DNA from 4 places in the Cytobacillus sp. T106 genome. Region 4 is predicted to be linked to each of the others. Evidence: riboswitches for the same ligand, from Rfam matches in the RefSeq annotation. Region 4 holds a riboswitch; each other region holds the start of a gene.

Region 1 (7,785 bases), on a different contig from region 4:
GATTGAAGAGCAGATCGGCATCTCGGAAAATGCGAAAAAGGCATTCAGGGAGGAAATCCTGATCCGCATCTCTGCCTATGCAAGGAAAGGCAAGCGGTTTGACTACAATTCGCATGACCGTCTCCGCGAAGCCATCCAGAAGAAGCTGTTTGCAGACCTGAAGGATGTTGTGAAGATTACAACCTCTTCCAAGACCCCTGACGAGCAGCAGCTGAAAAAGGTGAATGAAGTTGTTGCAAGACTCATTGATGAGCACGGCTATAATTCTACTTCTGCAAATGAGCTGCTGCGGTATGTTGGAAGTTTGCTGAACAGATAAATGTGAAAAGGCTGGCAGGGTTTGCCGGCCTTTTGGCTGTTTTCTCCCAGGCAAGAGTTAGTTTTAATTTGGGCGGACAGGGGAAAAGGGTGTATAGAGGTGATTGAGATGAAGAAAAAGGAACTGGACAAGGACTTTGTGCCAAGAAACAGCTCCATGGCTGAGAATGTAGAAGAGATGCATAATCTAGGAAAGCAGATGGAGCATCTCAGGACTGGGGAAGAGCTTGAAGAGGATGGAAAGCAGCCTGACCCTATCCAGTATAAAGATAACGAAAAATGACTCCTGCGCTGAAGCTGCAGGAGTTTTTTTGACCGCATTTTTCCGGGGTTCTATTTCAACCTGACCCTTAATAGATATAGCAATAAAAAGCTATTAGTCAGGGGAGAAGCAGGGATGAGAAAATGGGTGGCTGCTATTTTAATAGCGATTGTGCTGTTTGTACTGCAGGAAGGACAGGCTTCTGCCGCACAAAGGAATGAGTATATATGTGCAGTCGGCGTGAATGACTCTGTTTTGAATTTGAAGCAGAACCCTCCGTTTGTGCTGGAGCATACAGCCTATATGCCTATTAAAGATTTGGCAGCAGCCATTGGAGCCAGCATCTCTATAGAAAATCCTGATAGCTATACGATCAAAAAGGGCAAATCATGGATCCGCTATTCAGTAAAACAACAGCAGGCCTCAACGTCCATGGGAAAAACGGCCGAATGGAAAGCGGTGGTCCGGGAAAACAGCCTATTCATACCGATCCGGTCAGCCGGCGAGTTTTTTGGCTATAGAGTTGAATACCTCTCAGCCGGCCCTGTCGTCCGTCTGGTGAACAAAGGAGCGAAAATGGCAAACGAACAATTCATGAGCGCCAATAGAGCGGCTCTAAAAGATTTTTATGTGAAAAAAAAGGCGGTGTACTTAACCTTTGATGATGGACCTGCGAAGGGAATGGAATCCATCCTTGATATTTTGAAGAATAAGAAGGCAAAAGCGACATTCTTTATGATTGAGCCGCAGGCAAGAGCCAACCCGGCTTCTGTTAAGCGGCTGGTGGAGGAAGGGCATTATCCGGCCCTGCACAGTGTTACCCATGATAAAAACAAGCTTTATGCCGGAAACCCGCAAAATCCCGCCCTGGAAATGGATAAGACCAGGAAAACAATATTGAGCCTGACAGGCATTGACTCCAGGCTGGTGAGAATGCCTTATGGAAGCAAGCCTTATATGACAGGGCCGTTCAGGGACGCCCTTGTGCAGAAGGGATATAAAATGTGGGACTGGAATGTTGATACATTAGACTGGAAATATGCAAGGAGCAGTCCGAAGACTATCTTTGAAAATGTGAAAAAAGGGCTTCAGCCGGCGGCTGCAGGCGGGAAGCCCCCAGTCATCCTGATGCATGTGAACAGCGGGACGGTTTCCATGCTGCCGCAGATCATCGATTACCTATACTCACAAGGATATGAATGCCAGGCTTATAACCCCAATGCCCACTTTTCAATGAATTTCTGGAAGGATGAGAGGCTCTAAAAAAGGCTTGTCCGACAGCATAGGCATTTGTCTTATTGTCAAAATTATTTGTAAATTATTTCGATGTCTCGCATAGTATAGAGTAATTAATATTTCACGTTCCTTTTGACACTCGGGATATTGTATGTTGCTAAAGGCAAATGTGTGCAATGAATCCATGAAATTTTTTCAAGGAGGGGTTATAATGACCGACATCAACAACCGCCAGTTTGTGATTTCCGAAGAAGATTGGTCCCTCCATCGCAAAGGCCACGATGATCAGCAGCGCCACCAGGAAAAGGTACAGGATGCGATCCGGAACAATCTACCAGATCTGATAACAGAAGAAAGCATCATTATGTCCAATGGCCGTGAAGTCGTGAAAATTCCGATTCGCTCTCTTGACGAATATAAAATTCGTTATAACTATGATAAAAACAAACATGTAGGCCAGGGAGACGGAGACAGCCAGGTAGGCGATGTGGTCGCCAGAGACGGCTCCAGCGGCCAGAAAGGCCCCGGGAAAGGCCAGGGTGCAGGCGACCAGCCGGGTGAGGATTATTTTGAAGCTGAAGTGTCCATGATGGAGCTTGAGGAAGCACTGTTCAAGCAGCTGGAGCTGCCAAACCTGAAGAGGAAGGAACAGGAAGAGCATCTGGTTGAGAATATTGAATTCAATGATATCCGCAAAACAGGATTAATGGGCAATATTGATAAAAAGCGGACAATGATGACCGCCTTTAAACGGAATGCGATGACAGGCAAGCCGGCATTCTATCCGATCTATCAGGAGGATCTGAAGTTTAAGACATGGAACGAAATTGTAAAGCCGGATTCAAAGGCAGTCGTGCTCGCAATGATGGATACGAGCGGATCGATGGGATTATGGGAGAAATATATGGCCAGAAGCTTTTTCTTTTGGATGACCCGGTTTTTACGGACAAAGTATGAGACGGTGGAAATAGAGTTCATTGCCCACCATACAGAAGCGAAGGTCGTATCAGAGGAAGATTTCTTTTCAAAAGGGGAAAGCGGGGGAACCATTTGTTCATCAGCCTACCGCAAAGCTCTGGAACTGATCAATGAAAAATATAATCCAAGAAGATTCAATATCTATCCTTTCCACTTTTCCGACGGCGACAATCTTACCTCTGATAATGCCCGCTGTGTGAAGCTTGTTGAAGAGCTGATCGCGGTATCGAGCATGTTCGGGTACGGTGAAGTCAATCAGTACAACCGCCACTCGACCCTCATGTCCGCTTATAAGAATATAAAAAATGAACACTTCCGATACTATATCCTCAAGCAGAAAGCTGATGTTTTCCATGCGATGAAGAGCTTCTTCCAAAACGAAGAAAATAAAATCTATGCATAAACAGAACCGGCGGGCGCAATGCCTGCCGGTTTTACTGTCCGCTCGCACAAAAAAAGCCGTTTAATAAAAAGCGGCTTTCGTTGGCTTTCCATGAAGGTGTTCTTTTATTTCTCCAGCGGGATTGCGATAATTTTCCCGCCGATCTGGACGTGGACTGTGTCAGTGAATACAGCTTTCACAATCCCTTTTAAGGAGATCGAAGAATTTAATGCCAATTTGGATTGTGCTGGATTTTCCGCCATGAAGATTCCCCTTTGCTTCGTATTTGAAGAGTAGCACCTAATTAAAGTAAATGAGTTAGTTACTTTCTTTTTGCCACTTTTTTGGAACTCCTAAACCTGATTTGGCGCATTATGAAGGAAATAAAGATTTGGGAAGGGGAAAAGAAAAAAGCAGCTGCTCATGAATAGCAGACTGCTTTCTCTTCTTTCAGCACTGAGCTTTTGCAGACAGGGCAATCGATATCATCACTCTGCTTAAATTGGATTTTTTTGAAATCTTTTTTGATGAATGTGGTAAAGCCTTTGTACTTATAGCCGCATTCACAGAAATTCGAGTCTTTGACCAGATGCCTCTGATTAGTCTCTTTGCATAAAAATGTCGGGTAAAACATTGATATCCCTCTCTTTAATAAATGGATTAGGCAAATTAGAAAGGGTGTATGATTTATAAAAGTTTACAAGAATGATATTCTTGGCGGCCCGGCTGCCATGACAAATAACTTGTTTTAGGCCCGTGGCTTTGCGTCTTTTACTTTCGTAAAATTTGCCCTTAGTAAGATTAGCACTAAATCAGGGGAAAAATAAAGAGTTTGTTTATTGTTAATATTCTTACTTTAGCCACTCTCCGTTGTAGAGGGGAGTGATGACCTATGGGGAATTGCAGAAAAGAAGCAGCCTGGCCGGTTGGCCAGGCTGTGAGATTAAGAAAGGAACTCTGCCGGATTGAGCCCGAGCTCCCGGCAGATGTCACTGACTGCCTGCTGCTCATTCGGATCAAAATGTCCGTCTGCAAAGCCGATTGCGATACAATAGCGGGCCACCAGCCTGGCGATTTCCGGTTTCGTCCGTATCCTGCCAAGCGCTCTGAATGCCTCTGCCCTGCCGATCGAAGGATCGCGTTCAATCTTCTGGACGTACAGGTTAAACTGCTGAATGACCTTCTGCGTATCAAATACCCGAAGTTCATCACTCTGGTTGACGAATTCAACCATTTTCTGGCGTTCTGCCGGATCCAGCCTTCCATCAGCCATAGCTACAAGTGCACATGCTGCTACAATGGCCTCAAGGACGTCCTGGCTCTTGAATCGGTTAAAGAGGTCCTGGGCTTTTCTTTTTTGCTGGTTGGCCCATTCGGCGTAATCGGTCTGGGATGGAGACCAGGCATTGCCGCAGCTGTTACAGGTAAACTTCAGCTGTTTTTTTCCAATGAAGCCGCCCAATAATCCGACAGGCCCGAGGATCAGGCCGCCAATTGCCGCTTTACCGAGGCCGAAGCCCTTTTCGCCGGTGCGTACATTTGTGGAATGGCAGCGTGGGCATACAATTTCTTCTCCCCCATATCCCTGTGAGGAAGAGTAGGAAGGCTGTCCATAGGAAGGGGACGAATAGGAAGCTTGCGGCTGTGTCTGCTGATAGCTTCCTGAGCTATAGTTCTGCTGGGAGCTGCCTGTGTTATAGCCCTGCTGGTAATTTTGCCCTGCAGGAGCCTGCTGTGAAAAGCTCTGCTGGTAAGTCTGGTTCTGCCCGAAAGGCTGATTGCCATGTGAAGGCTGGGGAGCCGGTTCATCATCCACCGTCACGCCGAAATTACGGCAGAGGGCAGCCAGGCCGCCCTGAAAGCCGCTGGCGATGGCATTAAATTTCCATTCGCCATTATGCCTGTATAGCTCTGCTGCGACGATGGCCGTTTCAACGGTAAAATCCCTGCCAAGGTTAAAGCGGATAAGCTCTTCATTATTTTGTTCATTAAAAATCCGTACATACGCATTTTCAATATGGCCGAAGTTCTGCTGTTTTGCCTGAGCATCGTGGATGGTAATTGTAAAGGCAATCCGGTGGATCGAGTCCGGCACCCTCCGCAGGTCAATTCTGATTTGTTCATCATCTTGATTGCCCGCGCCTGTGCGGTTATCGCCGCTGTACAGGATAGAGCCATTCCCGCCGTTAGGGTTATTATAGAATACGAAATCGAGGTCACTATGTACTTTTCCTGATGCGCCTAATAAGAAAGCAGATGCGTCCAGATCATAGTTGGATCCCTGACGGCTGATATCCCAGCCTAATCCAACAACAACATTTTGAAGCCCGGGGCGGTTCTTGGTCAGATCGACCTTCTGCCCTTTGCTGAGCGTCACTCCCATAATTTCACTCCTTCTTTTCCAGGACCGGCGTAAGCCGTCTCTTGATAGAATCATATATTCCCAATATAACACAGTTCTTAAAGCGGTTTACAGCTTTGGCTGTGCGGACATGCCTCTTTTTATCATACGGGTCAAGGAAGGAAAAGTTTCAGGGGGAGGAGGTTCGTTCAAAGAAAAAAGCAGCTTCCCTGATTGGGGGAGCTGCCTCATGATTGGGCAATTTATTATCTGTCGACATAAGCCGGGCCTGAATGGTCCTGGCGGGTGTTTCCTTGGTCAGAATTCAAAAATGGAAGCTTTGATTTGACTTTGCTGATATTGTCTTCACCGAATGTAGACTTTACCTTATTCATAACCTTATCCCGAGATTCCTTGTTCCTGAACATATACGCAAGCGCACCCAGTGCCACTACCCCAGTCAGGGAATTTCTTTTGCTCATGGATTAGTCCTCCTTAGGTTTGATATTATTCCTTTCCCTTTGCAGGGGGAGATAAACAGTTATATTTTGCTAACTGGGTGAGCGAAGTTAAAGTTGCGATTATATCGAAAAGGGATTTGTATTAACTGGGTTAGAATGAAAAAAAGTTTGATAAGCCTGTTGATTGGAGTGGAAGGCACGTAGACTCCTGTGGGATTGCAGCGGCAGAGCTGAGACCCCGCAGCGCGTAAGCGTGAGGAGGCTCAGCGCCGCCCCGCGGAAAGCGAAGTGCCTGGAACGGAAATCAACAGCCAACATTCAGAGGCTATTAAGACAAAAAGGGATACAGAATGAACCCATTCCATACCCCTTTTGCATATTATTAGAAATTGAAGTTATCAGGATCGGCACCGACGCGTTCGTTTTTGTTGAGGGCATCGATTTTTTCCATGTCTTCTGAGGAAAGCTCGAAGTCAAAGATATCTGCATTTTCAATGATGCGGTGTTCTTTGACTGATTTCGGAATGGTGATGACCTCATTTTGAAGGTCCCAGCGCAGGATGATCTGGGCAGGGGACTTTTTGTGCTTTTCGGCAATCTCTGTAATAACAGGCTCATCCAGGAGCTGTCCCTGCTTAAGAGGAGACCAGGCTTCAAGCTGGATTCCTTTTTGTTTGCAGAATTCGCGGAGCTCAAGCTGGGCCAGATGCGGATGGTATTCAACCTGGTTGACCATCGGCACGATTTCCGCTGTTTCAAGCAGATCCTCCAGATGGTGTACATGGAAGTTGCTGACCCCGATTGCACGGACTCTGCCATCCTTATACAGCTTTTCTAAGGCTCTCCAAGTGTCTTTATACTTGCCTTTGACAGGCCAGTGGATCAGGTACAGATCGACATACTCCAAGCCAAGCTTTGAAAGGCTTTCGTCGAATGCAGCCAGTGTAGAGTCATAGCCCTGCTCAGAGTTCCAGACCTTAGTCGTGATGAATAGCTCTTCGCGCGGGGCACCTGATTCTTTTATAGCCTGTCCCACGCCTTCTTCGTTGCCATAGATGGCTGCTGTGTCAATGCTCTTGTAGCCGTTATTGATGGCTGCTTTGACTGAATCAATGACTTCGGATCCTTCCTGGACCTTGAAAACGCCGAGTCCGAACCAGGGCATTTCCACTCCATTATGCAGCTTTGTTGTGTCCTGCAAGCTTTTTGGCATATTGTTACCTCCCGGAAATTTAATTGCCTTTTTATTTTCTCACAAATGGGGATATTTACTATATTGATATGCTCAGAAATTTAATGATTGATGCCTGCTACCTGATCGACATCAAGGATAAAGGAAATCCCATTGCCAGGAACATTCAGCTCGACAGCATCGCAGATTGCCTGGAATACTTCCTGTGTCCGTCCGCTGTGGATGATGGTCAGCACAATCTCTTTTTCAGGCTCGATCAGCATATTGAATAAAGTGGCTTTTTCGTTGATGCCGATCCCTCTGCCGGAAATGATGGTTGCCCCGTCAGCCCCGGCATCTTTTGAGGCCTTTATAATCTTTTCGGCTTCCGAGCTTTTTACAATGGTCACAATCAAATCGTATTCTTTATCGGCTGGCTTCATATTGGCCGCTCCTTCCTCTGCTTCTGCATCAGCGGGGACTTCCGGGGACTGGACGCCGATGAATCCGTTAATATTGATAAGCAATCCAAGTCCTGTACCGGGCCTTTCAAAATGGAGATGGCTGCTGACTTCCGTAATGACTTCTTCAGCGGATTCTTCCTTGATCAGCATAAGGATGACTTCTTTCTCGTGG
Region 2 (7,785 bases), on a different contig from region 4:
CCATGCGGAACATATTCTTCACATCAAGGTCGACATTCAGGGTGCCGTCATCTTCGCTGACCTTCAGTTTATAATCATCTTTGAGCTTTTTGCTGACTTTCCCCGTTAGTGCCACCTTTATATCTTTCTCGCTGCCAGCTTCCCTGATGACCACATCTGTAGAAGCGCTATTTACTGAGATATGCTGGATGGAATCTGCTTTTATCGTCTCGCTTTGATTAATCTCAACCGTGTTAAAATTCAGACCTCCCGAAGCGCTGAGTGTAATGGCTGAACCGCCGACACCGATCAGGAATAAAACGACCAAACCCGCCACCAGTTTCTTCATGCCGCCTTCTCTCCTTTTCCTTTGACTAGCCTGACATTGAATTTGATATAGCCGAGAAGTACCCGGTAGAAAAATTTGCCGACATAAATCATTCCGATGCTAAGCAGCAGGCCCAGGCTGAACAGTGCCAGCGAAGCAAAGAAATTCAGGGTCATATCCTCAAAGCCCGTAAAAAACGAAGACCCCAGCAAGGCAAATGGCGACAATGTCAAAACGAGCGCCACCGCACATAGTGAAATATAGACGCCTGCGAGGCCGATCAGCGGCCCAAGTATAAAGACCAGATTGAAAAAGCTGAGGCTGACCGCCGCTGTCGCAGCTTGAAAAATATTGGAGACCGACTGCGTTTTCTCCGCTTTGACAATCCTGTAGTCTGCAAGCAGGTCGCGCGCAATGACATGCGGGTCACCGAGCTCCTCCATGATTTCCCTTTCCGTCCTGCCGTTTGCAAGCCCGATTTCAAAATGCTCCTCATAATCGTACAGCATTTCCCGCCGGTCATATTCCGGCACCTTACCAAGCAGCTTTTCCAGCCTTTCTAAAAACTCATTCCCTGCCACTGGACTTTCCCTCCTCAACAAATTGATTAACCGCCAATGAAAACTGCTGCCATTCCTCGATCAGCATATTCATATAATCCCTGCCCTTTTCTGTCAGTGAATAGTATTTTCTGGGAGGCCCTTCCGTTGATTCTGCCAGATAGGTTGTTAAATACTCTTCTTTTGTCAGTCTTCTGAGCAAAGGATAGAGCGTCCCTTCAGCCACCTCGATTTTATCCGAGATGTTTTGCGCGAGCTCGTAGCCATACTGATCTTTCTTAGAAATCAGCAGCAGCACGCACAGCTCAAGAACACCCTTCTTGAATTGAACATTCAATCCTTGCACCTCCACCGGTAGTGAACATTATTCAGTAGTCATGTAAATCCTTCCATTCATTCACAAACCCATCATACAATACACTATTGAACATTACAAGGTACTGAACGTAAAAAAATACCTATTTTTTAAAAATAGGCATTTTCCAAAGATGATTATGGCCTCAAATCCATCCAGCTTTGAAGATGATGGACAGCGAATCCCACATGGGAATCTGAGGAATAAGCGTCACGGACAAGTGAAAGCTGTTCTTCCATTCTTAGTGTGCCTTCCTCATAAAAAGTGATATACGCCGCTTCAGAAGAAGCCCCTGTTTCTGCGGCAATTTCTATCTTTTTCCCATATTGTGCCGCAAGCTCAACCTCGTTCCTGGACAGCTCAATCATCCCATTAGGGCCTGCTGCTGTATCTCTGTAGGCCATGATCGTCACACTGTCAGTATTCTTTATGACCCAGCCTGCGAGGGAATCTTTGCCGAATTTATTGCTGAACATCATTTCATCAAACCAGAAAGGCATATCTGCCCCCAACGGAAGACTGAGCTCTGCGGACAAGGAAGCAGCCTGAAGCATCCGGGTCTGATAATTCACCACAGTGCTTTTATAATTGCTTTCCCAGCCTGGCAGAAGATAGGGCTCGATATCCAGGTGGATGCCTGAAAACTGCTGGGCAGGGCTTGCCTGCTCCTGATAAGCAGCTACCCAGAAGAAGAAGCTGCGCATGGCTGCTTCACCTTTTGCCGTGGCCCATTTAGGTGCTCCATCCAATGCATGGACACTGATTCCGCCGGCATTTGCTTTTTCTATAAAAGATTGGTAGACAGCGGCCGGCAGGCTCTGGTCAATCTGCAGATACAGCTGATCTGCCTGCCTGTCCGCCAGGAATTGAATGATTTCATCAGACCTGTCCTTTATGGCTGCTGTATCCCACAGCCAGGTTGAGCGGTTCATATCAGCAGCCTCTCCTTTCACGGGGCAGGCTGCAAACACGAGCAGTACAGCCAAAAGAGCTGTCTTAAAAAATTTGATAGTCATTGTATACTCTCCTTTGTATGATGCCATGACATCCATAAAAAGGAGCCCGGCAGCCTGGCAGCCAGCCGCATATCCGCGGGAAGGCCCATAGCTTTGCGTCCCTGCCTTTCGACAGGTTTGCCTTTATCAGTAAGTTGTTAATTTGATTATAATCACTTTTCAGGAAAAATAAAGATATTTTTTACACAAAAAGGCCCCCTGATGACAGGGGCCTTCTTCTTAGTCTTTAGGCTGATTTTCTTTCTTGCTTTTCGTGCCGGTGTTGAATTCCACCAGCTCTTCGCTTGTCCAGCCTTCTCTTTTTTTATTATTGTTGCGCTGTGCATTTGCATTTCCAAGCTTTGTCCTGCCCATGCTGCCTCGCTCCTTTACTGGCGTTTTCTCTGGTAGTATGGGCCTTTTCACTATGTGTTATTCTGCTTTGGCGGCCTTACAGGAGAGGGGATTTCCTCACTTTTGTCCCCTGCTCGAAAGCATAGGCCATGCTGATCAGACCGGCTTCTGAAAAAGCAGTGCCGGTAAACGTAATGCCCACAGGCTCATTCTCTAAGGAATAGCCTGCCGGTACTGTGATGGAAGGATAGCCTGCCTTTGCCGGAATGCCCGCTCCAAAATTGTTCGGCGTCACGATTGCATCAAGATGATGCTCTTTCAGGACATGATCAATTCCCTGCTCAGTCGAAAAGTAGACATCCTCCTCAAGCGAGCTGATATAAGCCTCTTCAGTCAGAGTCCCGCTTGTTCTTTCGGCTTCCTCCAGGATGGTCTGTCCGTACTTAAGGGCTGCATCACTGTTTTCGAGGTTAAAGGCAATCACATCGGCAAGGGATTTCACTTTTATATGAGGAGCAACCCCGCGCAGGTAGGCGTTTAGATCTGCTTTGAATTCGTATGTAAGTACATCATACTTCCAATTATTTTTTGTAGAAGGGATTTCTACAGGGTCAACCACCTCGGCACCAAGAGCTTTCAGCTGTTCAACCGCATGGTTCATCACTTCAAGCTTGTCCCCGCTCAAATAATCAAAATACACTTCACGTGCAATGCCGATCCTTTTGCCCTTCAGCCCGTTTTCATCAAGAAAACCAGCAAACTCGGTATAGTCTGACTCTGGATTGTTCAGCACAGCAGGATCCCTGTCATCATTGCCGGCAAGCACATCGAGAAGGTAAACGGCATCCCTGACGGTTCTTGCCATCGGGCCTGCCGTATCCTGGGAATGCGCAATCGGGATGATCCCCCTTCTGCTGATCAGGCCGACCGTCGGCTTAATGCCTACAAGCGAGTTTTGGCTTGCCGGGCTGAGAATCGAGCCTGACGTCTCCGTTCCGACAGCCACTGCCGCAAAGTTCGAAGCGATGGCTGCACCTGAACCCGAACTGGAGCCGCCGACATCAAAATTACCCGGCCCATAAGGATTCAGCACCTGCCCGCCCCTTGAGCTGTAGCCGCTCGGCATGCCCTCTGTCATAAAATTGGCCCATTCCGTCATATTCGTTTTTCCGAGAATAACGGCTCCGGCCTTTCTTAAAGCTTCAGCCACATAGGAATCCTCTTTTGCAACCGACTCCTTCAGTGCAAGAGATCCGGCACTGGTGTGCATTTTATCAGCAGTATCAATATTATCCTTGATCAGTACAGGAATGCCATGCAGCGGCCCGCGGCTGCCCTTCAGCTTACGTTCGGCATCCAGTGCCGCCGCAATCTGGGCAGCATCCGGATTGACCTCAAGTACAGAGTTGATGGCCGGGCCGTTCTTATCCTTCTGCGCAATCCTGTGCAGGTACATCAGCACAAGCTCTTTCGAAGAAACCTCGCCCTTCTCCAATTTCTCCTGCATCTCATCTATAGTGGCCTCCAGGAGCCATTCTTCCTGGAGCTTTTTCAGCCTTGGATTTTTCATATAGGAATCGATTCCTTTCACATTGAGTTTACTTTCATATTTTAGCATATTTTCTGAATCCTTTACTATAATGAAGGTTGGTTAGAGAGGACATCGAATATTCGCTGGTGGATTTGTGGTGTTTTTCTAGGAAATGATTCTTTTCTTTAAGGCTGGGTTTAATTCTGCTGTTCCATCTTGTTGAATCAGACCAATTTAGAGTGGATCCTGATTCATTTAGGGTGGATCCCCGGTCAATTTAAGTTAATCACCCTACTTTTCCGTTTATTCATCCTACTTTTCCGTTTATTCACCCTACTTTTCCATGTATTCACCCTACTTTTTCAATTATTCCACCCAAAACAGCCGATATTTTTTCCACCTTACATTTTTTCACAAAAACCCATCAAAAAAAGCTGACAACCCAAACCCGGGTTGTCAGCTCCCTATTATCTTCTTCTATCAGCGTCCACGATATCACCGGAATAAAACACTTTCTTCTCCGGCGTGATGCCAAGCTCCTGGCAAAACTTCTTCAGTTCGCGTTCTTCCCTTTCGGTGACGAGCGAGATGACCGTCCCGCTTGCGCCGAAACGGCCCGTGCGCCCTGAGCGGTGGACATATTGCTTGATGTCTTTCGGAAAATCATAGTGCACAACATGAGTGACACCCTGGATGTCAAGGCCCCTTGCTGCCACATCTGTTGCGAACAGCAGGCTGCTTTTTCCTTCGCGGAAATTTTTCAAATGCTTCTGCCTGTCCATTTTGTCCAGGTCGCTATGCAGGATTCCGGCCTTCACGCCTTTAAAATCAAGCTTTTCGGAAAGGACAGCCAGATTGCCGATATCCTTTACAAAGGCAAGCCCCTTGATATCCTTCACACGGGAGATCTTTTCTAGGAGTTTAATTTTATCCCGCTGCTCACAGGCAAAATAAATATGGTCCACATCTGAAGGGATTGCCTCTTCCTTCCCTACGCGGATGAGCTCGGCATCAGCGGAGAGCTCCTGTGCAACCTTCGCGGTGCTTTCAGGAAGTGTTGCTGAAAAGAAAGCAAGCTGCCTGTCAGCAAGGGTTGACTTTAAAATGGTCTTTACTGTCTCAAGATGCTCAGGAACAAGGAGCTGATCTCCCTCATCGAGCACAACCGTTTTGACTTCATGCATCTTCAGTTTTTTCTGTTTGATCAGCTCGAGCATCCGCCCAGGCGTGCCCAAAGCGATCTGCGGGTGCTTCTTCAGCTTTTCTAGCTGTCTTTTCGTATTGGCGCCGCCGATGAAGGTGGCTCCTTTTATGCCGCTTCCTTCTGCCCACTTTTGGACCTCCGAGAAGATTTGCATAACAAGCTCCTGTGAAGGGGCCACAATAACGGCTTGAACCGCTTTTTTGCCGGGATCGATTTTATCAAGAAGCGGCAGCAGGTAAGCAAGCGTCTTGCCTGTCCCTGTCGGCGATTCGGCGATCACGTCCCTGCCCTCCTGGATAAGGGGGATGCTCTTCGATTGAACGGCGGTTGGCTCATTAAAGCCGGATTTTTCCCAGACTTCCTGGATAAAAGGCTTCAGGCCGGTAACTACAGATTGATTTTCAGTCATAACTATCTCCTTCTTTTGCAAAAAAATCTCATCTATTCCAGAGCTGCTTTTTTAAAGCATGCCCAGTTTTACAAAAAGTTGTGTACCGTTCTGATACTAGCTTATGATGTTCCAGATGTCCAGCCTTCATGCCAGCTGAGCTGGGTCCCACAGTAAAAAATCCCCCTAACTGCCTCTCAATATTTCCTTAGCCAATGAGGCGTCTGTTCCAGTTCAAATGCAAGCCGGAACAAAAGATCCTCCCGCCCTTTGGCTGCCATAAACTGAACACCGCATGGCAAGCCCTCTGCTGTACTGTGCAGGGGCACGCTCATCGCCGGCTGCCCTGTCAGGTTGGCGAGCTGGGTGAACGGCGTCCGCTTCAGGCTGTTTTCAGCGAGCTGGCCGGCAAGCCCGGCCTTTTGGGCAAGCTTTCCCAGCTTCAGCATGCTGATCAGCCGGACAGCTGTTTTTTCTGCATTTCTAAGGCTGAGCTCGCCGATCCTTGCAGGCGGAAAAGCAGTGGCAGGAGTCAAATAAAAGTCATAGGTCTCATGGAAAGAATCCATCACATAGGCGGCTTTGTCCCATTCCCTCATGCTCAGGACAAAATCCCCGGCAGAGATTGTTTTTCCAAGCATCCCGAGGAGCCATGTAGATGCTTCCACATCCGTCCTGGACACCTTCCGCCCGAGTGTTGCCTCCATTCCAGCCAGCGCCGCAGCCACCTCTCCAAAGTACATGGTGATATAGCTTTGGGCAAGCTTCTTCCCGTCTATATCCGGTTCAGCTTCTTCGGTCCGGTACCCCAGATCTTCGAGGATAGCAGCCGTGCGGAGCACAGCTTCCCTGCAGTCGGGATGGACATCGGTGCCAAGCGGGGAAGCTGTGGTATAAGCAATTTTCATGGTTTTTGGGAGCGGCTTTTCCAGACAGCCCAGATACGATTCTGATGGGGGAATAGCGTAGAAGGCGCCGCCTTTTTCCGGTCCATGCAGCTCATCTAGCATGGCAGCGCTGTCCCTGACCGAACGGGTGAGCACATGGTCGGATGAAGCCCCCTGCCAATGCCGGCCAATCCCAGGGCCGGCCGGTGTCCTTCCCCTGCCCGGCTTCAGGCCGAACAGGCCGCAATAAGCGGCAGGGATGCGGATCGAGCCGCCGCCGTCATTGGCGCCTGCAATCGGCACCATCCCGCTCGCCACTGCTGCAGCGGAACCGCCGCTTGAGCCGCCCGGAGTGTAATCAGGATTCCATGGATTCCTGGCCGGTCCGTAAAATTCAGGCTCTGTAATCCCCATCAAGGCAAGCTCGGGAACATTCGTCTGCCCTATAAAAATGGCACCCGTCCGCCGGAGCCTGGCCACAAATTCAGAATCGCTCTTTGCACGGTAATTCTGCAGCGCCTTTGAGCCGGAAGTGATTCTTTCTCCCGCGATTTCCTGCGTGATATCTTTCAGCAGCATCGGCACTCCTGCAAAACTTCCCTCCAGATCAGCAGATAAAGCAGCCTTTTTTGCCTGGTCATACATTTTATTGATTACTGCATTAAGCCCAGGATTCAATGCTTCAATATTCTCAATGGCGGCTTCTGCCAGCTCAATCGGCGCAGCTTCTTTCTTTTTGACCAGCTCTGCCAGCGCAAGGGCATCATTTTCCAAAAACAGTTTGTTCATTTTTCCACCTGCTTTAAAAGAAATAGTATACTTACATTTCTCTGACATCAGGTGGATATCCTGCAAAATGCCAAAAGGAAAGGCAGGCCCGGAAAGGACCTGCCTGCTGTTTATGGCTTCAATACAACCTTTGTGCAATCGTCTTCATGTTCATTGAACAGATGGTAGCCGCGTGCCGCATCTGCGAGGGGCAGTTTGTGGCTGACAATGTGGGTCGGATCAATCTTTTTCTCTTCAATCATATTATAGATTTCCGGCATCAGATGGATAACTGGTGCCTGTCCTGTTTTAATCGTTACGTTCCTGGAGAAGAAAGCTTCAAGCGGGAACATATTGTAGGTTGCACCGTAAACGCCGGTCAGCTGGACTGTTCCGAATTTCTTGACAGCCTTCGTTGCCATCTGGATAGGCCCGA
Region 3 (7,785 bases), on a different contig from region 4:
GCCGCTGCTGTTCCTCACCGCCATCGGTGTATCGGTTCTGATCAACATGGGGACGAATATTTTTCTCGGTGAGGTTTCCTTTGTCACTCAGTCGGTCGCCCCGATCCTGCAGCTTGCAGTCTCGCTGGATTATGCAATTTTCCTCCTGCACAGCTTTAACGATTACCGGAAAAAGGTGGGAGACCCGCGGGAAGCGATGGAGCTGGCGATGAAGAAATCATTTTCGGCAATCGCAGCCAGCGCGTCCACAACCTTCTTCGGTTTCATTGCCTTATCATTCATGGAGTTTGAAATCGGGTCTGATCTTGGCATCAACCTGGTTAAAGGGATTTTACTGAGCTTCATCAGTGTCATGGTGTTCCTGCCGGCATTGACATTGCTTTGTTATAAATGGATCGACAAGACGCAGCATAAGCCATTGCTGCCATACATCCGCGGCAAGGGGAATTTTGTGCTGAAGTTCCGGGTGCCGGTTCTTTTGCTTGTTGCCATCCTGGTTGTCCCGGCCTTTCTTGCGCAAAGCAAGACCAATTTCACTTATGGAGTTGGCGAATTGCCGGAGTCGACAAGGGCGGGGAGCGATTTTGCGAAAATTAAAGAAGAGTTCGGGAAAAGCACGCCGATGGTCCTGCTTGTACCGAAGGGGGATATGGCCAAGGAAGAAGAGCTCGCCGGCGATCTGGAAAAGCTTGACCATGTGACGAGTGTCATGGCATATGTCAACACTGTCAGTGCGGCAATCCCTCCAGAGTATCTCGACCCCAGCATCACCGAACAGTTCTACTCGGAAAATTACAGCCGGATCATCCTTCAGACAGATACAAAAACTGAGGGAGACGAGGCATTCAAGCTAATCGAGCGGGTCCAGGATACTGCTGAAAAACTGTATGGAGACAAGGTTTATTCAGTCGGGGAAAGCGTGACATTGTATGATATCAAAAACACGGTCAAAAAAGACAACACGCTGGTCAATCTGCTGACTCTCCTGACCGTCGCATTCGTCCTTTTCGTAACCTTCAGGTCGATCTCGATTCCGCTGATCCTGCTGCTGACCATTCAGACAGCCGTCTGGATCAATCTGTCGGTCCCTTATTTTACAGATTCTTCATTAGTATATGTCGGCTATCTGCTCGTCAGCATCATCCAGCTGGCCGCGACTGTCGACTATGCGATCCTGCTGACAGATGCTTATAAAGAGGACCGGCAGGAAATGTCTGCGCTGGAAGCAGTCAAGAAGACAATGGATGAAAAAATATTCTCGATCGGCATTTCGGCCTCAATTTTATCAAGTGTAGGCTTTATCTTATGGATTACGTCATCGAACCCAATCGTAGCTTCAATCGGACTGCTGCTTGGAAGGGGAGCGCTGCTGGCCTTGATCATGGTTGTGTTCTTCCTTCCGGCGTGCCTGCTGATCTTCGATAAACTGATCATGAAAACAACATGGAAAGCAAACTTTTATAAGGAGAAGTGATGATGAGGAGAATGAGAAAATTCTTGGCTGTCTTTGCCAGCATCCTAATGATGATGCCCGCCCTGCTCGTTTCGGCTGATACAGCGGGCAGCAAGTCAGGGGAAAAAGTCTCCCAGGAAACAGGAGAGCTTTCCTCAAAGGATGAAGTGGTGTATGCAAAGCTCAGCCCAGCCGGTGAAAATCAGGAAGTTTATGTGGTCAACATTTTAAATATTGAAGAACCTGGGGAAGTGACTGATTATGGCCCCTATACGAACCTGAAAAACCTGACGGATCTCTCGCCGATTGAGAAATCAGACGCAGCGGTGAATGTGACGGCTGAAGAAGAAGGAAAGTTTTATTATCAGGGTGATTTGAATGAGTCAGCCCTGCCATGGAATGTTTCCATTACGTATACATTGGATGGGCAGGAAACCGCACCGGAAGAATTGGCTGGAAAAAGCGGCCATGTGGAGATTGGGATTCAAACCTCCAGAAATGAAAGTGCAGAAGCTTCCTTTTTCGAAAACTATCTGCTGCAGATTTCCTTCCCGCTGAATGGGGAGAAATTCAGCAATATCGAGGCTCCGGACGGGATGCTTGCCAACGCGGGGAAAAATAAGCAGGCCACATTCACTGTGATGCCGGAAAAAGAGGGAAATCTGACACTTGAAGCAGATGTGGCAGATTTCGAGCTCGAAGGCATTGATATTACAGCCATTCCGTCTTCACTCCCGATTGATGCACCTGACATCGATGACATGACAGGTGAGATGGATACACTGACAAAGGCGATCAAAGAGGTCAATGATGGAGTGGGGCAGCTGCAGAACGGCGCTTCGGAATTGCATAATGGCGCAGCTAAGCTCAGCAATGGCTCCAGGGAGTACCGTAATGGCATAGCGGCTCTCGATGGTTCCTCTTCCAAGCTGGTCAGCGGCTCAAAGAGCATCGAGCAGGCTCTGCAAAAGCTGAATAGCAGTCTGAGCGCTGGCTCTGGAGACATGGGCCTCGGCGATTTGAAAAAGATGCAGGATGGACTGTCACAATCGGCAGCCGGCCTGCGGGAAGTGTCCAGGAATCTGGCAGCATTGCAGCAGGCCTTTAGCGCCTCTTACAATAGCTTGAATGAAGCAATGGAAGGCATTCCGAACGCTGAGATTTCCCAGGCACAAATCGAGCAGCTGAAACAGAGCGGAGCTGACCCGAATGTTGTCGCGCAATTGCTTGAGACTTATGCCGCGGCTAAAAATGCCAAAGGAGTCTTTGCTGCTGGAAAAGGCAGCTTTGCCGCTGTCAGCGGGACATTGCAACAGGTCAGTGGTTCTCTGACAGGAATGGCCAAGAATCTGGATTCTATGTCAGCGGGACTTTCGCATGCTCTGAACAGCTCAGATGCTGCCGATGCGATGGCCCAGCTGCAGGCAGGCGTTAATGCCCTTGCCGTCAACTACCAATCCTTCCACTCGGGATTGGAGGAGTACACCGGCGGAGTGAGCAGGCTGGCAGGTTCCTATTCTGAACTGCATAACGGCATTGCTGGCGTGGCCGACGGAACAGGAGAAATCGCCAACGGCGCAGCGAGCCTTCATACCGGTACCACTGAACTTTATGAAGCAACCAGGGATCTGCCTGAACAAATGAAAGAAGAAGTTGAAGGCATGCTCGAAGAATATGACAAGAGTGACTTCAAACCGGTATCCTTCGTATCATCGCAAAACGAAAAGGTCAACTCTGTTCAGTTTGTGCTAAAGACAGAAAGCATTAAGCAGGAAGAAACGAAAGAAAATGAAAAGCCTAAAGAAGAGCCGAAAGGGTTTTGGGCTCGTCTGAAGGCGCTGTTTTCATAGGAGTGAGCCAAGGGGACAGGTCCCTTGGCTCTTTTTGATATTGGGCCACGGGGTCTGTCCCCGTGGCTCCATGGTTTAAATTGGAAGTCTTGCCGCTTATCCTTTAAAATTAAATAGATAAATATACAGGCAAATTCATCGAAAGGTGAGGGCGCAAGACTATAGGGGCTAAAGCCAAGAGGCTATGTCTGCCGGTTACCGATTCAACTTTATGGACGATAGGCTAATCGGTTTCGGTTGGTCTATTTTTTATGCTGAAGGATTGAGGAAAACGAAGAGGGACAGCAATGATGAACATACAATTTGCACAAGGTTTTGGATTAGGGGCACTGACTGTTGTATTGGTTGTGATTTATGTTTTCAGAAGTTGGAAAAAGAAAGAAACGGACTCTTTTAAAAATCATGAAAGTTATATGCATGTGATCGAAAACACCAAGGATTTCCTTTATTATTGCCAAGTCTATCCGGAGCTGCAATTCAAATATCTTGGTCCTTCAGCTGAATGCTTTTTCGGTGAAGGTTCTAATGCAGATGCCTATTCCGACGCTGGTGTTGCCTTCAGGGATATTCACCCGGAGGATATGGATATTCTCCAAAAAAAAGTCCATGGACAGGTAGATTTCAATCAAGCAATCGTTCAGCGCTGGAAGGATAAAGACGGCAACTATCGATGGTTTGAAGAGTATGCGACTCCCATATATGAAAATGGCGTGCTGGTTGCTCTTCAAGGGGTGGTGCGGAATATTGATGAGAGAAAAAAGCTGGAGGAGACATTGACATATCGAATCGCCCATGATGCGTTGACAGACATATATAACCGTGAATTCTTCGAGCAAATGATGGAGAAATATAATGAACGTGAGGATATAGCTGCAGCCATCATTTTGTGTGATTTGGACGGATTGAAATGTTTAAATGACAACCATGGACACAAAACAGGGGATTTTCTAATTAAAGAAACAGCACATCTATTAGAACGCTTTTTTACAGAGGATGCTTATGTTTCCAGGATTGGAGGAGATGAATTTGCCGTCATTCTTTTAAAAAAGGAAAAAGAACAGGTGGAGTTACTGGCCGAAAAGCTAGCTGAAGAGATTAGCAGATATAATGAAAATAGCCAGGAAGTCAAAATCAACCTATCAATAGGCTTTGCGTTCAGTGAAAATTCCCGAGGCGTAATGGAACGCTTATTTGTTGAAGCAGATAACCATATGTATCAGCAAAAAAGAACGAAAAAAGGTGCCTGAATCTATCCTAACAGATGGGAGAGAGATGCCTTTCTTCGCAAAAATGGAGGATAAAAATGCCTGCCAAAAAAAGAATCAGAGACTATGGAGTAAAAATAGGAACCCTTCAGACAGGTCCGCGCAATAGCATCACAGATGTGGAAGGCGTAACTGTGGGGCATACCACGCTGAGCGAAGCTGACAAACAAACCGGGGTTACGGCAATTGTGCCGCATCCCGGAAATCTATTTAAAGAAAAGCTGATCGCCGCAACCCATGTGATCAACGGGTTTGGGAAGAGTATGGGAACAATTCAGATCAATGAGCTGGGTACGCTTGAATCCCCGATCATCCTGACCAACACGCTCGGCATCGGTACAGCGGCAGATGCTTTGATTCAGTATATGCTGGAGTCTAATCCCGAAATCGGCCGGACGACTGGAACGGTGAATCCGATTGTGTGTGAATGCAATGATATGTTTTTGAATGATATCAGGGCTGGGTTTATAGAGCGGGAGCATGTTTTCCAGGCACTGCAGAATGTCTCGGCGGACGTGGAAGAAGGCACTGCTGGAGCAGGGACCGGCATGCTTTGCTATTCGCTGAAGGGCGGCATCGGGACCAGCTCGAGGCTGATGGAAATGGACCATGGCACTTATACGATCGGTGTCCTTGTGCTGACGAATTTCGGCGGTTTAAAGGATTTGCGGGTGAATGGGAAAGCAGTCGGGGAGGAGCTGAGTGAGGCTATCCAAGCTAAGGAGGAGCAGGATAAAGGTTCAGTTATCATCATTGTGGCTACAGATCTGCCTGTGTCAGAGAGGCAGCTAAATCGAATTATTAAAAGGACGGTTACAGGATTGTCCCGGACGGGGTCAATCATCGGGACGGGAAGCGGCGAGGTTGTCATTGGGTTTTCGACTGCTGTGAAAATTCCTCATGAAAAACCGGCAGATTGCCTGACCTTTTCTATGATACATGAAGAAGATATTGATCTGGCCTTCAGGGCGGCAGGCGATGCAACGGAAGAAGCTGTCCTGAATTCTTTGGCAGCGGCAACACGGGTGGTGGGCCGGAATGGGAATGTGCGGCCGGCTTTGAGTGATTTGCTGCGGGAGCATGGTATCCGGCTGGTGTAAAAAAGACCTTGCCCCAAATAATACGGGGCATGGCTCCTATTCATGATCAATCAATTCTCCGTACTTTTTCATATTATCTTCACTCAAAACCCCAGCTTTATAAAAATAGTTTGCATATACAAACAGCATCATTTCATTTTCTTCTGTGAACTCCAGCTTCTCCATGATGAGATTGATCGTCTCCGCATGCTCTTCAGGACTGGTATACATCGTATTCCAGGCGCTGACCTGCTGTTCAGGGATCCCGCTGAAAATGGCAGCTTCCAGCTCTTCCGGCGGGACCGGCTCCTTTAAGTGTGCGTAGGGGTCTTCATCAATGTCAGTGTAGATGAAGCCGATCGGATTATATTCCTCCAAAGGGTAGGTGTATTGCCCGCTTGAGGTTGTTACCACTGCGTTTAGTTGGTTTACTTCCAGCTTTCCATCTGCTAGAAGAACGGATTCCTCCAAGCTGCTAATCTCGCTTATAAAGTCAGGCACAGCCAGCCAATAGCGCTGACCCTGCGGCAGCTGTGCGATATATTTCCCAAGCGGCATATCCTCTAATTTTCCTTCATCTTTTAATCTCGTAAAAAGCACCGGCCTATAAAAATACTGCACAGTCAAATCCTTCATATAAATGGTCCACTGGGCATCCGGGCATTCAAACAGAACGCGGAAGGCAAAGCCTGCAGCGGTTATCTGGAGCTCATAGTATATCAGCCATTGGCCGGTCTGCAGCTGCTCAGCTGCTTCTTCCTCAGTAATATGATGGAAAGTAAAGTGGATATAAGGCTTTGTGGAAAAACTGCTCTCTGTATTGATATAAAGATGAAGATTGCCATTCTCCCGCTCAATCCGCTCAATAATCGCATCATGGAGGCTTTCTGCAAACACCTCCTGGACAGCAGGTGATAAATGGGCAGCAGCCTGTGTTGTCTGCTCATGTGCTGCATCCAGAACCTGTTCAAACTCCCTGTCACTATTACGCATCCATTGAATATATTCCTCCCGGACCGATTTTGGCAGGGAAGGCTGATTGAGCGTTCCATTTTCAAGATAAGGAACAAAGCGGCTCGGGAGCACAGTCAGCAGCTCAGCTTTTATATCCTCCAGTTCCTCTTTCAGGCGGGCAGGGAGATCTTCTCCTTCTTCCTTGGCTTCTCTCAAGGTGCTTTCCCAGTCAGAGTCTGTTTCAGGAATGGGGAGGAGGTTATGCTTTAAGAATGCTTCTTTTGCTTGAATTGTTAGATTCCACATTGAGGCACCTCAGATCATTTTGGTAAAAGTAGTATATTGTACATCTCCATTGAATCTAGTAAACAACCCCAAATTCCCGCGATGCGCAGCCATGGCATGTATCATTGTCAAACTGATGCTCCTTGGCAACCTTTTCACCGCAAAACTGACACTTTCGATATTGCCTTTTTCTGGTGTTAATAGTCTTAAGCAGCAGTTCAAGCAAGACGGCCTGCTGCTCTTCTTTGTTCAAGGATTGAACTTCCTTCCAGGATAACGAATGTTTTGTATGGATGCCAGGCACCGGAGCCGGAATAGGTCCATTCCATTGTACAGCTTCATATCCAAAGTCCAGACCTGCATCGGTAAAACGGATATAAACCTCTGGTTCATCGGCAAATCCATCAAGCTTAAAATAAGCGGCATGATTACCAGTAAAACTGTTAATTGAGTATTGGTCATTAAGGGATTCAATCCAGGTGAAGGCCTTCATTTTTAAAGATTTCAATGTGAGCATCCTTTTGGCTTTTTCTATTATTATAGCATTCTGGAAATTTATGTGCCCCTGCTCATTCATGCCATTACCGCGAGTAAGGGAGCCAAGGGGACAGACCCCCTGGCCCACCAACCGAGCCAAGGGACAGACCCCCTGGCCCAAAACCGAGCCAAGGGGACAGACCCCCTGGCCCACCAACCGAGCCAAGGGACAGACCCCCTGGCCCAAAACGGAGCCGGGGGGACAGACCCCCTGGCCCAAAACGGAGCCAAGGACAGACCCCTGGCCCAAAACCGAGCCAAGGGACCTGACCCCCTGGCCCACCAACCGAGCCAAGGGACAGACCCCCTGGCCCAAAACCGAGCCAAGGGGACAGACCCCCTGGCCCAAAACGGAGCCAAGG
Region 4 (7,785 bases):
GGATTGAAGGATGTGCCCTTTAAAATTGGAGGGGTTTCCGGCATCCTGATTGTCCATGCTTATACGATGTATGTTTACTTTTATATGACCGTCTCCTCTGCCATCAATAAAATCGACCCTTCCCTCGAGGAGGCAGCTTATAATCTCGGAGCAAGCCGCGTAAAAGTGTTCTGGAAGGTCACCTTTCCGCTGCTCACGCCAGCCATCGTAGCGGCGTCACTGCTTGTGTTTATGATTTCCATGGCTTCCTTCAGTGCGCCATTCCTCCTGGCAGGGGGCTTCCGGGTGCTGAGTCTGCAAATCTATTTTTCTAAAATTAATGGCGATATGGAAGTGGCTGCAACACAATCTGTCATTCTATCGATTGTTTCAATCTCGTTCCTGCTATTTATGCGCTGGTACCAGAACAGAAAGGATTACCGGATGGCATCAAAAGGAATCGGGGCCCACAGGAGTGAAGTGAAGAACCCGGTCATGAAGTGGCTGCTTGTGGCAGCAGGCATTATCGGCGTTATTATCTTGCTGCTGCCCCATTTCACGATCCTGCTGCTGTCGCTCGTGCCGGATGGGACCTGGACATGGCAGACCTATCCTTCTGTATTCAACTTTGAAAATTACCGCCTTCTGTTCCAGGATCCGAACATCTTCAAGCCGCTGCAAAACAGCTTGCTCTTATCAGTGATTGCAACAGCCGGAAATCTTGTATTCGGTGTCCTGACATCCTATGTGCTGGTTAAAAGAAAGTTCTACGGGAAAAACTTGGTAGATATTCTTGTGATGATCCCATGGGCGCTTCCGGCAACTGTTATCGGAATGAATCTGGTGTTTGCGTTTAATGAACCGAATATCTTTTCTTTCGGAAACATCCTCGTCGGAACGTTCTGGATTCTGCCTCTGGCTTATTTTATCAGGCATATCCCGCTTGTCGTCCGGTCGACGAACGCGGTATTGGAGCAGCTTGATGACTCCATTGAGGAGGCATCGCGGAGCCTTGGCGCCAAATGGTTTTATACTTTCCGCAAGGTGATCCTGCCAATCATCATGCCAGGTGTCCTTGCCGGTACATTGCTTGCCTTTGTAGAGTCGGTAGGGGAATTCCCGACCTCAGTGCTGTTATATACCATTTCCAACCGCCCGATATCCATTGAAATCATGAACCAGCTGCGGATGTTCAACATGGGGCAGGCCGCTGCTTACGGAATGATTCAAATTGCCCTGATTGCCATAGTTCTGTTCATTTCCAATAGATTCTTTGGAGTGAAGGCAGAACAATCATTGTCTTAAAAAATTGGAGTTGAAATGATGAATAAGCTTGAAGCGTTTATCCAGAGTGAAGGCACCTCTTTCCCAGGCAAAACGTATATCGAAGAACTGCTGATGCCGGTATTCAATGACCAGCGGGACTATTTATTCCAGGTGATGTTCGACATCCACCGCGCCCATGTCATCATGCTGGCTGAGCAGGGGATTATTGATAAAGGAGAAGCGGAGGTGATGCTGGCCGGAATCAATCTGGTCGCAGAGACGACTGATATTGGCACCCTTCTTTATGAACCGCAATTCGAGGATCTGTTTTTCATGATGGAGGCGAAAATAGGCGAGGAGATCGGTCCCGAGCTCGCCGGGAAGATCCATATTGGCAGAAGCCGCAATGATATGGGAATTGCCATGTACCGGCTCGTCCTCCGCAAGCATTTTATCCAGCTGCTCGGCAGTGCTTATCAGCTGGGCGATGCTCTGCTTGATCAGGCAGAGGAACACAAGGAAACATATATGACCGCCTACACGCATACCCAGCCGGCCCAGCCGACCACCCTTGGGCATTATTTGCTGGCCGTCTATGATATTCTGCAGCGGGATATTGACAGGCTTTGGTCTGCCTATGAGACAGTGAACCGTTCTGCCCTGGGAGCTGCAGCCCTGACAACAACCGGCTTTCCGATTTCCAGGAAACGGACCTGTGAGCTCTTAGGTTTCAATGGACTAATCGAAAATTCCTATGACTGCATTGGCGGCGCCGACTATCTGCTGGAAACGGCATCTGCTCTGATGACCTGCATGGTCAATACCGGACGGTGGATACAGGATTTCCTTCAGCATGTGACAAGGGAGTTCGGCACCTTTTACGTAGCCGATCCTTATGTCCAGTGCAGCAGTATCATGCCGCAGAAACGGAATCCAGTCAGCATTGAACATTCCCGATCAATCGCGAGCAGTGCCTATGGGGACGCCCTGGCTGCGATGAATATGGTTCACAACACTCCGTTCGGTGACATCGTCGATACAGAAGATGACCTCCAGCCACATCTGTACCGCTCCTTTGGCAATGCCAACAGGGTCATGAAGCTGATGCATGCCGTTATACGGACGCTCAAGGTCAACAAAGACCATGCAGAGGAAATGGCAAACCGGTCATGCATCACCATAACCGAACTGGCTGACACCTTATCAAGGGATTACAGCATCTCCTTCCGCAAGGCCCACTCCATCGCCAGCTATATCAGCAAAAGGACCGTAAAGGAAGGCAAGGAGCTGTATGAATGGAAAATCGACCAAATCAATGAAATGATTTCCGGCTTCGTTTCAGTGGCCCTCAAAGAAGAAGAGTGGAAAAAAATCATCTCACCGGAATACTTCGTCAAAATCCGAAGCATCCAGGGCGGACCCAGTCCTGTGGAAGTCCAGCGAATGCTGGAAAAACGGAAAGAAAGCCTTGATCAGCAAACCAAAAACTATCAGGAACTCAAAAACAAACTCGAAAACAAGAGGAAACAACTCCTTGCGTTCAAGTTTTAAGAATTAGTGACAGGCTCTTAAACAGCCGGAAGGCAGACGGGAAGTTAAAGGTTTCTTCTGCAGAAGTTCGACAATTTTCGGCGGGTGCCTGTCATTAATTGTTGTTTGAAAAAGGTTTAGCCTCATCCATCATACGGGTAGAAATACCCAGCTATACATTTTGTGAAATGCAAACTTATTGAAAAGTAAGGGCGCAAAGCCGCGGGTCTAAGGTTTTATAAAAGCTATGACGGCCGGGCTGCCGCAAATAGGAGAAGTTGAGATGGGGTTGCCGGAAAAGGTTGATAGGGATTGGCTTGAATTGATCTTAGAAGCAAAGAGCAGCGGGATTTCAATAGAGGAAATCCATAGCTTCATCAATGGCACTCACCTATATTGGAGCTCAGCCCACAGTGAAGAGCAGGGAGATAATTAACAAGGGACAGCGGTTGACTATACATAATATGCCTGTAGTGTTAAATCTTTTGGTTTAACACTTTTTTTATGCGCAAAAGCTTTTCGACGAAGTCAGCATTTTTCTGGAGAAAGGTGTCACCGTCTACGCCTCTAGCCCTACCCCTATTTACAGTCCTGGTCTATGGAAAAGAGGAGTTTTATCGTGTATTGTTGAATTAAATAAGATAATCTTACTTTTTCTGTCAGTGGGAAAGATTGGGTGAAACCTATTCTGTCTTAAACCGTATGAGTAGATAAAGCAGGATTTTATGTCAGGAGTCGATACAAATGAACCGGATTGTTTCGTTTCTTATAGGCACAGTACTGGCTGTCCCGTTCGCCGGGTCGGTCTGGACGGTCAGCTATTTCGGATTTGACCAGACGTTTTTCTTATCCGGGCTGATAGCTGGCGGAGCAGCTGCGTTAGTATATCTGGCCGCATTCCAGATCGGGCGTGTCCGTTTCCTCAGGAAGCACGGGCTGACGCGGAGGGAATACAAGTATATCAAGACAAACCTTGCAGAAGGGAAAAAGAAAATTTCCCGCCTGCACAAATCATTGTTTGCGATCCGCCATCTTCCTTCTTTGAAGCAGCGGATTGAACTGATGAGGATCACACGGAAGATTTACAGGCTGACGAAGAAAGAGCCGAAGCGTTTTTACCAGGCGGAGCGGTTTTATTTTTCCCATCTTGATTCTCTGGTGGAAATGACCGAGAAATATGTTTTCCTTTCCACCCAGCCGAAGAAGAACCTTGAAATCGACCAGTCGCTGCTGGAAACCCGAAGGACCATCAATGAACTCTCCCAGACGGTTGAGAAGGATTTGTACGAAGTGATTTCCGATGATATTGATAATCTTAATTTTGAAATAGACGTGGCAAAAAACTCGATTAAAACGTGGAAGGAAAATCGATTACCTGAAGAAAGCAGGAGGCTGAAATGAGCGAACAAAATCCATCATTAACGAAAAAGACGAGCAGTCTAATGGATGATATCCTTGCCGACCCGTTCGGCGACATGAATGGCGGACCTGCCCTGGAGCTAGCGAAAGAAGAGAAACCGGTGAAGCTCATAGACGTGATCCCGGAGGAAAACCGCGCCCGGGCTTATCAGATTGCCGAGCAGATCGACCCGCGCAACCACCAGGCCATGATTGCTTATGGGACTCAGGCGCAGACGAAGCTGCTCACCTTCTCGCACAGCATGCTCGAGCATGTCCAGAAAAAGGATATCGGAGAGGTCGGTGATATCATCAATGACCTGATGAAGCGCCTCAATGATATGAATCCGGATGAACTGAAGCAGGGCAAGCAGTCGCTGTTTTCACGCATGTTCGGAAAAATCTCCGATTCTGTCCAGGAGATCCTCTCCAAATATCAAAAAACAGGAGCGCAGATTGACCGGATCAGCGTAAAGCTGGACCGCAGCAAAAATGTCCTTTTATCCGACATCCATATGCTGGAGAAATTATATGATACGAACAAGGAATATTTCCATGCGCTCAATGTCTATATTGCAGCGGGCGAGATCAAGCTCGAGGAGCTTCATGAGCAGACAATCCCGCAGTTGAGGAAGGAAGCGGAGGCATCAGGCGACCAGATGAAGTTTCAGGAAGTCAATGATATGCTTCAGTTTGCGGACAGGCTGGACAAGAGGCTTTACGATCTGAAGCTGAGCCGGGAAATTACGATCCAATCCGCCCCGCAGATCCGCCTGATCCAAAACACCAACCAGGCCCTTGTCGAAAAAATCCAGGCATCCATCAACACCGCCATTCCTTTGTGGAAAAACCAGGTGGCGATTGCCCTGACCCTTATCCGTCAGCGCCATGCGGTTGAAGCCCAGAAGCAGGTCTCAAAAACAACAAACGAGCTGCTCTTGAAAAACGCGGAAATGCTGAAAACCAATACCATTGAAACTGCCAAGGAAAATGAGCGCGGCCTAGTTGACATTGAAACGCTCAAGAAAACCCAGGAAAACCTCATCTCCACCCTGGAAGAAACACTCCGCATCCAGGAGGAGGGCCGCAATAAGCGGCGCCAGGCTGAAAGTGACCTGGCTTCCATGGAAAATGAACTGCGTCAAAAACTGCTTGAAATAAAAGGCTAGAAAATTAGAAGCTGATCACGTCCCTGACAAACAGGGGCGTGTTTTTTTGAAATAGTGCAGCAGGTAAGGTGTCCTGCTTTATTAAGAGCCGCACCGGCGCTCTTTAACCTGCAATTTTGTCGAACAAATCCTCCTATCTGTCCATGCTTAAAGTCACAGTTCTGACATCGAATCAGCATTGACTAGGTCCTCTTTGGTATAGACATCTATACACTTATTTCGCTAACCTAAAGATGTAATTATTTGAATTTTTAAATTAAGGGGAGGGAAGGAGAAAGTCCGGTTCGTGTTCAGAGATGATAAAAGGAGGAATAAGATGAAGAATAAGTCTGTGAAAGTGACATTGGCTGCCATCCTGAGCCTAAGCGCTGTGGCTCCTGCAGTTATGGCAAGCGACAGTCCTGAAGCAAAAGAAAAAGCGGGGGATCCGGAAATGAGTTCTTCAAAGTTTATGCCTCCTGTTCCATTTCCATGGGATCATCCGGGAAAATCATCGCCGGTGCTTCATCCGGGATCTGCCAGGGGTGCAGGCATGGTTGAAGGCCCGCTCAATGAAATCGATGGAATCATGGAGGAGATGATTGATTCCAGGGTGATGCCCGGTGCAGTGGCGCTTGTGGCCCGGCGCGGCCATATCGTCAAGCATGAAGCCTATGGCATGGCTTATCAGTACAAAGATGACGGATTGACAGAAGCCGATCAGCCTATCTCCATGGCGAAGGACACCATCTTTGACCTTGCTTCCATCAGCAAAATCTTTACAACAACAGCCGCGATGCAGCTGTATGAAAAAGGCCTCTTCAATCTTGATGATCCGGTGGCTGATTATCTGCCTGAGTTTGCAGCCGGCGGCAAGGAAGAGGTGACCATCAGGCAGCTGATGACCCATACTTCTGGATTCACGGCTTGGATTCCTCTCTATTCACAAGGGAACAGCCGCGAAGACCGTATCTCAATCGCTCTGCAATATCCGCTTGCCAATGAACCGGGGAGCACTTATACATACAGCGACCTCAACATGATTGCCCTCGGAGCCCTTATTGAAAAACTGTCAGGCAAGCGCCTGGATGAATATGTGAGAGACCATATTACCAAGCCTCTTGGCATGAAGGATACCATGTATAACCCTCCCGAAAGTCTGAAGGACAGGATAGCAGCCACTGAATATCAGCCTGCCCTTGGGCGCGGCCTTGTCTGGGGAGAGGTTCATGATGAAAATGCCTGGTCGCTTGATGGCGTCGCCGGTCATGCCGGTGTCTTTTCCACAGCTGGAGACCTGGCGAAGTTTGCACATATGTATGTAAATGAAGGTACCTATGGCGGAAAGCGCATCCTGAAAAAAGAAACAGTCAGGACTCTTACGGAAAATCAGATCCCGCAGTTTCCAGGCGATGACCACGGACTAGGCTGGGAGCTGAACCAGGGCTGGCTCGGCGATGCGCTGACAGATAAAGATTCACTCAGCCACACAGGCTACACAGGCACTTCAGTTGTCATCTCCCAGAAAAATGACACCATTGCCATCCTGCTGACCAACCGGGTCCATCCGACAAGGAACACCGTTTCAACGAATGGAGCAAGAAGGGCATTTGCAAGACAGGTGGCAGACAGCATTCCGGTCAGCATCCCTGGCAAGCAGCCGGCCTGGTTCTCGGGCTATGGCGATAATACAGAAAAAAGCCTGACAGCTGAAGTCGATCTGCATTCACAGGCGGTTCTCTCTTTTGAAACCTGGCACCGGATTGAGGAAAACAGCGATTATGGCTATCTGGAAATCTCAGCAGACGGCACAAATTGGACTGAAGTCAAATCTTTTACCGGAAACAGCGAAAGCTGGAGCACGGTTAAAGCTGAGCTTCCTGCAGATACTAAGCTTATTCGCTTCCGCTATAAAACCGATGCAACCGTCAACGGCAGAGGCTGGTACCTGGATAATATAAAAATCTCTCCTGAGAAAGGTAAAGACATAAAGCCTGAGTTTGCGAGTGAAGAATGGCAAAAACGCAGCTATTAAATGTTGAGGAGGAATGGCTTTGAAAAAGCTCAAAACGATTGTAATGACTTTTCTGGTTCTGATCCTTGGGTTCTCCGCCTGGCTTCAGCCTGCAGCGGCAGCCGGCAAAAATAAGGTGAAGGATCTCGTCCTCCTGCAGAACCTGCCGGAATCCGAGACGCAGTTCAGCGGAAAAACATTGCAGCTTAAAGCACTGCATGTCTATAAGGAAGGGCATTTTCTAGGAGTCTCCAAGAATCTTGACTGGAACTCCTCCAATAAAACGGTCGCCAGGGTATCTGATGACGGAACTGTAACACTGTCAGGAAAAAATGGCCGTACTTTTATTACCGTAACAGATGGAAAAAATAAAGACCGGATCGCCATTGACGCAAAAAATCGCAAATCCGGGTTTCAGGCAGAAATCCGCAAGGAAAAATCAAAGCGTTA

The links. Region 4 has a riboswitch for cyclic di-GMP ahead of ABU165_RS06970 (anti-repressor SinI family protein). Riboswitches for the same ligand answer to the same signal wherever they lie in the genome.
Positions count from the first base shown of each region.
Region 1: linked by a shared signal. The riboswitch ahead of ABU165_RS12570 (hypothetical protein) and the one ahead of ABU165_RS06970 (anti-repressor SinI family protein) in region 4 are both predicted to bind cyclic di-GMP.
Region 2: linked by a shared signal. The riboswitch ahead of ABU165_RS16845 (amidase) and the one ahead of ABU165_RS06970 (anti-repressor SinI family protein) in region 4 are both predicted to bind cyclic di-GMP.
Region 3: linked by a shared signal. The riboswitch ahead of ABU165_RS20295 (sensor domain-containing diguanylate cyclase) and the one ahead of ABU165_RS06970 (anti-repressor SinI family protein) in region 4 are both predicted to bind cyclic di-GMP.

Region 1 covers NZ_JBEUMK010000005.1:217,531-225,315, reverse strand. Annotated here, with positions in the region: gene ABU165_RS12595 (PrkA family serine protein kinase) at 1-319, shown strand, start outside; gene ABU165_RS12590 (hypothetical protein) at 428-601, shown strand; gene ABU165_RS12585 (polysaccharide deacetylase family protein) at 716-1,843, shown strand; gene yhbH (sporulation protein YhbH) at 2,028-3,197, shown strand; gene ABU165_RS12575 (hypothetical protein) at 3,302-3,439, opposite strand; gene ABU165_RS12570 (hypothetical protein) at 3,598-3,810, opposite strand; cyclic di-GMP riboswitch class I at 3,890-3,977, opposite strand; gene ABU165_RS12565 (TerD family protein) at 4,120-5,559, opposite strand; gene ABU165_RS12560 (hypothetical protein) at 5,784-5,999, opposite strand; gene ABU165_RS12555 (aldo/keto reductase) at 6,361-7,191, opposite strand; gene ABU165_RS12550 (P-II family nitrogen regulator) at 7,272-7,785, opposite strand, start outside.
Region 2 covers NZ_JBEUMK010000009.1:186,033-193,817, forward strand. Annotated here, with positions in the region: gene ABU165_RS16830 (DUF4097 domain-containing protein) at 1-328, opposite strand, end outside; gene ABU165_RS16835 (DUF1700 domain-containing protein) at 325-888, opposite strand; gene ABU165_RS16840 (PadR family transcriptional regulator) at 875-1,204, opposite strand; gene ABU165_RS16845 (amidase) at 1,360-2,238, opposite strand; cyclic di-GMP riboswitch class I at 2,284-2,370, opposite strand; gene ABU165_RS16850 (hypothetical protein) at 2,458-2,592, opposite strand; gene ABU165_RS16855 (amidase) at 2,669-4,141, opposite strand; gene ABU165_RS16860 (DEAD/DEAH box helicase) at 4,570-5,715, opposite strand; gene ABU165_RS16865 (amidase) at 5,892-7,370, opposite strand; gene ABU165_RS16870 (zinc-dependent alcohol dehydrogenase) at 7,481-7,785, opposite strand, start outside.
Region 3 covers NZ_JBEUMK010000014.1:15,962-23,746, forward strand. Annotated here, with positions in the region: gene ABU165_RS20285 (efflux RND transporter permease subunit) at 1-1,474, shown strand, start outside; gene ABU165_RS20290 (YhgE/Pip domain-containing protein) at 1,477-3,303, shown strand; cyclic di-GMP riboswitch class I at 3,422-3,506, shown strand; gene ABU165_RS20295 (sensor domain-containing diguanylate cyclase) at 3,591-4,550, shown strand; gene ABU165_RS20300 (DmpA family aminopeptidase) at 4,607-5,668, shown strand; gene ABU165_RS20305 (DUF4085 domain-containing protein) at 5,705-6,907, opposite strand; gene ABU165_RS20310 (hypothetical protein) at 6,963-7,394, opposite strand.
Region 4 covers NZ_JBEUMK010000002.1:541,202-548,986, forward strand. Annotated here, with positions in the region: gene ABU165_RS06960 (ABC transporter permease) at 1-1,284, shown strand, start outside; gene argH (argininosuccinate lyase) at 1,303-2,796, shown strand; cyclic di-GMP riboswitch class I at 2,955-3,042, shown strand; gene ABU165_RS06970 (anti-repressor SinI family protein) at 3,059-3,211, shown strand; gene ABU165_RS06975 (5-bromo-4-chloroindolyl phosphate hydrolysis family protein) at 3,520-4,176, shown strand; gene ABU165_RS06980 (toxic anion resistance protein) at 4,173-5,342, shown strand; gene ABU165_RS06985 (serine hydrolase domain-containing protein) at 5,659-7,356, shown strand; gene ABU165_RS06990 (glycoside hydrolase family 3 protein) at 7,370-7,785, shown strand, end outside.